Regions from separate parts of the Mesorhizobium sp. GW821-FHT07A06 genome, predicted to be linked through region 1. Evidence: predicted binding sites of a transcription regulator. Region 1 holds the regulator's gene; the other holds the start of a gene.
The links. Region 1 encodes PhoB, which activates phosphate uptake and scavenging genes when phosphate is short. Its sites were predicted from a motif close to TGTCATNNANCTGTCAT; they were not measured.
Positions count from the first base shown of each region.

Region 2: AC07SZ_RS02560 (RNA degradosome polyphosphate kinase) is a predicted target of PhoB. The motif match lies at 1,926-1,942, and genes of this name have one in related genera.

Region 1 covers NZ_JBWKRC010000005.1:493,472-497,814, reverse strand. The annotation lists gene xylF (D-xylose ABC transporter substrate-binding protein) at 1-209, opposite strand, end outside; gene AC07SZ_RS19590 (ROK family protein) at 482-1,726, shown strand; gene phoB (phosphate regulon transcriptional regulator PhoB) at 1,923-2,612, opposite strand; gene phoU (phosphate signaling complex protein PhoU) at 2,632-3,339, opposite strand; gene pstB (phosphate ABC transporter ATP-binding protein PstB) at 3,366-4,169, opposite strand; gene pstA (phosphate ABC transporter permease PstA) at 4,166-4,343, opposite strand, start outside.
Region 2 covers NZ_JBWKRC010000001.1:519,710-524,052, forward strand. The annotation lists gene AC07SZ_RS02545 (TIGR02117 family protein) at 1-214, shown strand, start outside; gene AC07SZ_RS02550 (FAD-dependent monooxygenase) at 359-1,597, opposite strand; gene AC07SZ_RS02555 (zinc-finger domain-containing protein) at 1,617-1,862, opposite strand; gene AC07SZ_RS02560 (RNA degradosome polyphosphate kinase) at 2,006-4,207, shown strand; gene ppx (exopolyphosphatase) at 4,207-4,343, shown strand, end outside.

The DNA of each region.
Region 1 (4,343 bases):
TTGCCGGGATTGGACTGCGCATCGGCGGAAATGTACTTGTCGCCGGCGGCCTCGATCGCCTTCTTCATGGCGGCCTCGTCGGTTTTCCAGCGCTCTTCCTGGAAGTTCGACCACGAAACACCGATGACCTTGTCCTTCGCCTGCGCGACCGACGCAAGCGTCAGCGACATGGCGACACCCGCCAGGATGGCGGCCGTGAATCTCTTCATGATATCCTCCCTGCGCCGCGTATGGCGCGACCAAACTGACCCGAAGGCCGGCACAGAGGCTCTATTTTTTCGAGCCTCAAAAAAAATACTGGTCCATCGTCGAAACGCTGTCAACATCGATTCTGATGGATATTGAGGTGTCGCGGACTTTTTTTCGAGCCCCGCAATAAATAAATGACAGCACCATCCGCTTCTGCCAGTATTTGTCCCGGTTGCCGGCAGTGTTCGAGGGGCAGGAAGAACCGCGGCGACCGGGGAGGATGTGGGAAAGTATGTCGGTCGGAATCCGCCACGACGATCTGCGCCGGCGCAACCGCGCCATGGTGATTGCGGCCGTGCGCCGGGCCGGCCAACCGTCGCGCACCGAGATCGCCGCGACCACCGGCCTCAGCCATTCGACCATATCGGCGATCTCTTCCGACCTGATCGGCGAAGGCATCCTGGCCGAGGGCAAGCCGAGCGAGGCCGGTGCGCTCAAACGCGGCCGGCCACAGGTCGGCCTCGGCCTCAACCCGGAGGCCGCGGCCATCATGACCGTGGTGCTGTCGCTGAATTTCCTGTCCGTCGCCGTCATCGACTATGCCGGCCAGGTGATATCGGAGGAACAGCGCCGGCTGGACACGCTGACCATGTCGCGTGAGGCGCTGATCGGTGAATGCGTCGCCATTGTACGGCGCCGCCTCGAGGATCCCGATATCGACGTGCGCAGCGTCGCCCGCATCGCACTGGCGATCCAGGGCATCACCGACACCGAGGCCAGGGCCATGCTGTGGTCGCCGATCACGCCGCAGACCGATATCGCCTTCGCCGACATACTGGAAGCCGAGTTCGGCATCCCGGCCACCATGGAGAACGACTGCAACATGATGGCCGTGGCGCTGCGCTGGCGCGACCCCGAACGCTACCGCGACGACTTCATCGCCATCCTTTTGTCGCACGGCATCGGCATGGGCCTGGTGCTGAAGGGCGAGTTGTTCACCGGCACCCATTCGTCGGGCGGCGAGTTCGGCCACATGATCCATCGGCCAGGCGGCGCGCTCTGCCGATGCGGGCGGCGCGGGTGCGTCGAGGCTTATGCCGGCAACTACGCCATCTGGCGCAATGCCAGGCAGCTTGGCGAGGACACCGAGCCGGTCGCCGATGTCAGCGATGCGCAGATGCGGGCGCTCGCCGCCACGGCACGTGAACGGGCCGGGCCCGAGCGCGAAGCCTATCGCAAGGCCGGGGAAGCACTGGGTTACGGCCTCGGCAGCCTGTTCGCGCTGATCGATCCCGCCCCCGTGGCCATGGTCGGCGTCAGCGCCGCCGCCTTCGACCTGATCGAGCCGGCATTGCGCGAGGCGATCGCCCAGACCGCTGGCGGCCAGCACTCGAAATCGATTTCGTTCGACACCGAACCGAACGAGCTGCCCCTGATCCGCGAGGGCTGTGCCATGCGCGCACTGACCTTCGTCGATCAGGAAATCTTCGCGCCGGGCGTGCAGGCGAGAGGGAGTGCTGGGAAGAATGTGGCTTGAGCGAACGCCTGTGCCGATCCCACAGATCAGCGCTGGAGATTGGCCGAGCCCCCTCGAGGTCGTCATCCCTGGCCGGAGCAGGAGCGAAGCTCCGTCGCGGAGACCCTGGGATGACGAAGCCATAAGCTCTGAGCCAACACCAAATGCGTTCTATCCGGGAGCGGATGCAACCCGTCAACGCTTCCGCGCCAAGGACCTAATCCTCACGGATCGCGTAGCCTGCCCCACGGATGGTGCGGATGACGTCGGGCATGCGGCCATTGTTGACCGCCTTGCGCAGGCGGCCGACATGCACATCCACGGTGCGCTCGTCGATATAGATCGTCTCACCCCAGACATTGTCGAGCAGTTGGCTGCGCGAGAACACGCGGCCGGGATGGCGCATCATGAATTCCAGAAGGCGGAATTCGGTCGGCCCAAGCCGGATCTCGCTCTTCTTGCGGTAGACCCGGTGCGATTCACGGTCGAGCACGATGTCGCCGACCTTGAGCACGCTGGACAGCACTTCCGGCTTGGCGCGGCGCAGCAGCGCCTTGACGCGGGCCATGAATTCCGGCGTCGAGAACGGCTTGACCAGATAGTCGTCAGCACCGGTCGAAAGGCCGCGCACGCGGTCGCTCTCCTCGCCGCGCGCCGTCAGCATGATGATCGGCAGCCGTTCGGTCTCGGGCCGCATGCGCAGGCGCCGACAGAGTTCGATGCCGGACACCGCCGGCACCATCCAGTCGAGCACCAGAAGGTCGGGCACGTTCTCCTGCAGGCGGATTTCAGCCTCGTCGCCGCGCGGCACCACCTCGACCTGGTAGCCTTCGGATTCAAGATTGTAACGGAGCAGCACTCCCAGCGGCTCCTCATCCTCCACCACCATAATGCGTGGCGCGATCATCGATTGGTCACCTCTTGCGTCAAGCCGCCGGCGCCGACATCGCCGTCTCGTCCTGTTTGGGGCGGTTGGCGGGCAGTTGCGTGCCGGTCAGGACATAGTACGCGTTCTCGGCGATGTTGGTCACATGGTCGCCGATGCGTTCGAGATTCTTGGCGCAGAACAACAGATGCGTGCAAGCGGTGATGTTGCGCGGATCTTCCATCATGTAGGTCAGGAGTTCGCGGAACACCGACGTGTATTTGACGTCGATGCGTTCGTCGTCGGCGCGCAGCTTCGCAAGCGCGGCGGCATCGCGCGCCGCATACTCCTCGATCACGCCCTGCACCTGGATCAGCACCAGTTGCGCCATGGCGTCGATGGAATGCGACAGGTCGCGCGGCGTTGCGGCGAGACCGACGGTGCCGACGCGCTTGGCGATGTTCTTGGCAAGGTCGCCAATGCGTTCGAGGTCGCCGGCCATGCGGATCGACCCGACGACATGGCGCAGATCGTCGGCCATCGGCTGGCGCTTGGCGATCAGCGTGATGGCGCGATCGTCGAGTTCGCGCTGGCGTGCATCCATGATGGCGTCGTCGGAGACCACGCGCTGTGCCAGCGCATTGTCGGAATTCAACAGCGCCTTGGTGGCACCGCCGACCATCGAGCCGGCGAGATCGCCCATGTCGCTGATCAGCCTGCTGATCTGTCCGAGATCCTCGTCGAAGGCTGCGACTGTGTGTTCGGCCATGATCCTGGTCCTCGTAATGCGTGCGATCAGCCGAAGCGGCCGGTGATGTAGTCTTGCGTGCGTTTTTCGCGGGGCGACGTGAAGATCTTCTCGGTACGGTCGAATTCGACCAGTTCGCCCAGATACATGAAGGCGGTCTGCTTCGAGACGCGCGCCGCCTGCTGCATGTTGTGGGTGACGATGACGATCGTGTAGTCGGCTTGCAGCTCGTCGATCAGTTCCTCGATCTTGGCGGTCGACAGCGGATCGAGCGCGGAGGCCGGCTCGTCGAGCAGGATGACCTCCGGCTTCACCGCCACCGTGCGGGCGATGCACAGCCGCTGCTGCTGGCCGCCCGACAGGCTGAGGCCGCTGGCATTGAGCTTGTCCTTGACCTCCGTCCACAGGGCTGCGCGCTTCAGCGCCTGCTCGACACGGCCGTCCATCTCGGCCTTGCTGATCTTCTCATAGAGCCTGACGCCGAAGGCGATGTTCTCATAAATCGACATCGGGAACGGCGTCGGCTTCTGGAACACCATGCCGATCTTGGTGCGCAAAAGGTTGAGGTCCTGCGAGCGGTCGAGAACGTTCTGGCCGTCGAGCAGCACCTGGCCCTCGGCGGTCTGCTTGGGGTAGAGCTCGTAGATGCGGTTGAAGACGCGCAGCAGCGTCGACTTTCCGCAGCCGGAAGGGCCGATGAAGGCGGTGACGCTGCGCTCGGGCAGCGACAGCGTGATATCCTTCAGCGCCTTCGACTGGCCGTAGTAGAAGTTGAGGTTCTTGACCTCGATCTTGGCCTTGGCCGCCGCCTCGGCGGCGATCGTCATGTCTGGAGACAACATCTGGCTCATTTGTCCTCTCTGCGTCCTGTCAGGCTGCGCGCAAAGATGCTGAGCGCGAGAACCGTCAATGTGATTATGAGTGCGCCGGTCCAGGCCAGTTGCTGCCATTCCTCGTAGGGGCTGAGAGCGAACTGGAAGATGGTGACTGGCAGGCTGGCCATCGGCGCGTTGAGATTGCTGGAC
Region 2 (4,343 bases), on a different contig from region 1:
GGCCAGTTTTCAGCAGGGACCGAACGGTCTGATCCATGTCCCGAACGCCGCTTATTCAAGATTCGACGGCTTTTTCGAAGCCAACGGCCATTTCAACGCGCTGGTCGGCTGCAACACCTGGACCGCTGCGGCGCTGCGTACCGCCGGCCTGCGGACCGGCTGGTGGAACCCGTTGCCGGTGTCGCTGGGGTGGTCGATGCGGTTGTATAACTGAGATCCGTCAACGTTTCCAAGATGGACGCCGACGCCAAAGCCGCCAATTTCCTCACAGGTGGAGGAGAAATCCGGCAGGACAGAGAGGGCCGCGGTCCCCGCCAACCTATCGGGCCAACCTATCGGGCCGACTTGTCTCGACGTCCTACCGCCTGACGACCTTCGGTTCCTCCCAGCCATAAAGCCAGTCGAGATCGGTTGCGAGCTTCTCCGCCGGCCGCGTCGCCAGCACCAGGTTGCGGGCCAGCGCCACCGGGCCCCGGGCATGCCAGGCAAGCCGGTTGAGGGCGCCGCGCCTAAGCACCTTCTCCACGCGCGGCCGCCGCAGATTCTCCCAGATGCTGAGGCCCTGTCGCGGATCGGCGGGGAAGTCGGCGACCAGAGTGGCAAGCGTCGCGGCATCCTCGATCGCCATCGCCGCGCCCTGTGCCGCGAATGGCGTCATCGCATGCGCGGCATCGCCGATCAGCGCAATGCCGGCCGGCGTTGTCCAGGGCTGTTTCCGTTCGACGGTATGCAGCGGCCAGGTCAGCCATGGGCCAGCCATTTCCACCAGCTTCACGAGTCCTGGCGCGGTGCCGCGCATGGCGGCGGCGAGGATGCCGGGATCGGCATGGCCGGACCAGCCCTCGGCAATGCGCTCGCCCTTGGTGAAGGCGACGAGGTTGAATGCGTCGCCCTTGCTGACCGGATAGGCGACCATGTGGAAACCCGGATGCAGGAAAGTCGTGACGCAATCGGCTGCGCCGATCGCGGCGAAGGCCTGCCCGGCGCTGCTGTCCGCCGCGACGGTGGTGCGCCAGGCCAACTCTCCCGAAAAACGGCTTCCTGGCGATGCCATCCTTTTTGCATCGACAAGCCCGCGCACCGCCGACCAGACGCCATCGGCGCCGACCAGCAAGGTGCCCTGTTCCTCCGCCGTCTTGCCGCCGATTTCGACGGTCGCCGTGACACCATGGCTGCCAGTCGCAATTCCTTGGACGCGCGCCCCGAGGGTGAGATGGATATCAGGCATCTCGGCAACACGCGCCATCAGCGCGCTCTGCAGGTCGGCCCGGTGCGCGACGAGATAGGGAGCGCCCCAATGGTCTTCTCCCGACTGCCCCAACGGCACATGCGCCAATGCGCGCAACGTCCTTGCATCCTTCAGCACCACGGCCTCCGGCCGCACCGCCGCCGGCAACAGCCGGTCGAGTACGCCGAGGTCACGCAGGATGCTTGTCGCGTTGGGGGAAAGCTGCAGGCCGGCGCCTACGGCTTCCAGGCGTGGCGCCTGCTCGAACACCCGCACGAGGTAGCCGCGTCTGGCAAAAGCAAGGGCCGAGGTCAGCCCGGCGACGCCCGCTCCGGCGATGACGATTTGCCGGGAGCGCGGGTCCTCCATCAGGTCCGTCGCGAAGGAATCAGGCGGCCTGGTCGATGTAGAGGCAGCCGGCAGGCAGCGTTTCCGTCGCCTTCAGCTTCGGCGAATAGCGGTAGAGCGTCGAACAATAGGGGCAGACCTTCTCATTGTCGTCGCCCATGTCGAGAAACACATGCGGGTGATCGAAAGGCGGGTTGGCGCCCGTGCACATGAATTCCCTGACGCCGATGTCGATCGCCGGATGGCCCGCATCGTTCTGGAAATGGGGAATGGAACCGCCTGCCATCGTCGTCTCCTTAACGCAGTCTCGCATGCATCTGGATCATAACAGGTCTCTTTGCAAGATCGATGAAATGAAACTGTCGCAAAAGCCTGTCAGAGGATAAGTTAAGCCGGTTAACCGGCTGAGCGGTGGAAAGAGCAGGAACCATGAACGAACTGAAGCCGGTGCAGAGCGAATTCATCAATGTCGAAGCGGCGAGCCCGGAAGGCGGCAATCCCGATCGTTTCGTCAATCGCGAGTTTTCCTGGCTGCAGTTCAATCGCCGCGTGCTCGAGGAATCGCTGAACACCCATCATCCGCTGCTGGAGCGCGTTCGTTTCCTGTCGATCTCGGCTGCCAATCTCGACGAATTCTTCATGGTGCGGGTCGCCGGTCTCGCCGGCCAGGTCCGCGAGGGCATCGTGCTGAAGAGCCCTGATGGCCGCACTCCCGAACAGCAGCTCGAACAGCTGCTGCGCGAGGTCGAACGGCTGCAGGAAGACCAGCAGAAGAGCCTTTCGGCGCTGACTGTGCTGCTCAACAAGGAAGGCATCGAGACGATCACCCGCGACGCTCTGACCAAGGACGAGAAGGTCTGGTTGGAAGAGCATTTCCAAGACCAGGTGTTTCCGGTGCTCACCCCGCTGTCGATCGACCCGGCGCACCCGTTCCCGTTCATTCCCAATCTCGGCTTCTCGATGGCTCTGCAGCTCCGCCATCGCAAGAACGGCGAGGAGATGAGCGCGCTCCTGCGCCTGCCAGTGGCGCTGAAGCGCTTCATCCGTCTTCCGGATCGCAAGCACCATGTCCGCTTCATCCCGCTGGAAGAGGCGGTCGGCCTCTATATCGGCAAGCTGTTCCCCGGCTACGAGGTCAAGGGTTCAGGCACGTTCCGCATCATCCGCGACAGCGACATCGAGGTCGAGGAAGAATCGGAAGATCTGGTGCGCCTGTTCGAGACGGCGCTGAAGCGCCGTCGTCGCGGGTCGGTGATCCGCATCGAGTTCGACAGGCTGATGCCTGGCGAATTGCGCGATTTCGTGGCCAGCGAACTCGGCGTCTCATCGAGCCGCATCAGCGTCCTGACCGGGCCGCTGGCGCTCAGCCAGATCTCGGAGATCGTCGCCGTTCCACGCGACGACCTCAAATTCACGCCCTACAATCCGCGCTTTCCCGAGCGCATCCGCGAGCATGGCGGCGATTGCTTTGCCGCCATCCGCGAGAAGGACATCATCGTCCACCACCCCTACGAATCCTTCGACGTGGTGGTGCAGTTCCTGCGCCAGGCAATGGCCGATCCCGAAGTGGTGGCGATCAAGCAGACGCTTTACCGCACCTCCAATGACAGCCCGATCGTGCGCGCGCTGGTCGACGCGGCGGAGGCCGGCAAGTCGGTGACCGCACTGGTCGAGCTCAAGGCGCGCTTCGACGAGGAAGCCAACATCCGCTGGGCGCGCGACCTGGAGCGCGCCGGCGTGCAGGTCGTGTTCGGTTTCCTCGAGCTGAAGACGCATGCCAAGATGTCGCTGGTGGTTCGGCGCGAGGATGGCAAGCTGCGCAATTACGTGCATCTTGGCACCGGAAACTACCATCCGGTCACCGCGCGCATCTACACCGACCTGTCCTTTTTCACCACGGACCCGACGATTGCCCGCGACGTCGCGCAGCTGTTCAATTTCATCACCGGCTATGCCGAACCGACCGCCGAAATGCGGCTGGCGATCTCGCCGTTCACGCTGCGGAACCGCATCCTGCAGCACATTTCCGACGAAGTCGCCCATGCTCTGGAAGCAAGGCCGGCGCGCATCTGGATGAAGATGAACGCCCTTGTCGACCCGATCATCATCGACGCCCTCTATGATGCCAGCCGCGCCGGTGTCGAGATCGACCTCGTCGTGCGCGGCATCTGCTGCCTGCGGCCGCAGGTGCCTGGCCTGTCCGAAAACATCAGGGTCAAATCGATCGTCGGCCGCTTCCTGGAGCACAGCCGTATCTATTGCTTCGGCAACGGCCATGGCCTGCCGTCGGACGAGGCGATCGTCTACATCTCCTCGGCCGACCTCATGCCGCGCAACCTCGACCGTCGCGTCGAGACCATGGTGCCGATCACCAATCCAACTGTGCATGAACAGGTGCTCGGCCAGATCATGCTGGGCAACATCATGGACAATCAGCAAAGTTTCGACGTATTGGCTGATGGAACCTCCCGGCGCGTGGTGCTGGAGGAGGGCGAGGAACCGTTCAACGCGCAGGAATATTTCATGACCAATCCGAGCCTGTCCGGACGGGGTGACGCGCTGAAGTCGCATGCGCCCAAACGCATTGCGCAGTTCAAGCGCCGCAAGAAGAACGCCGCAGCGTCCACCTGATGCTGTCTGATTCCCAGGGCCGGCTGCAGGACCGCCGACCGCTGTCCATCATCGACATCGGGTCGAATTCGATCCGCCTCGTTGTCTATGAAGGGCTGGCGCGCTCGCCGACCATGCTGTTCAACGAAAAGATGCT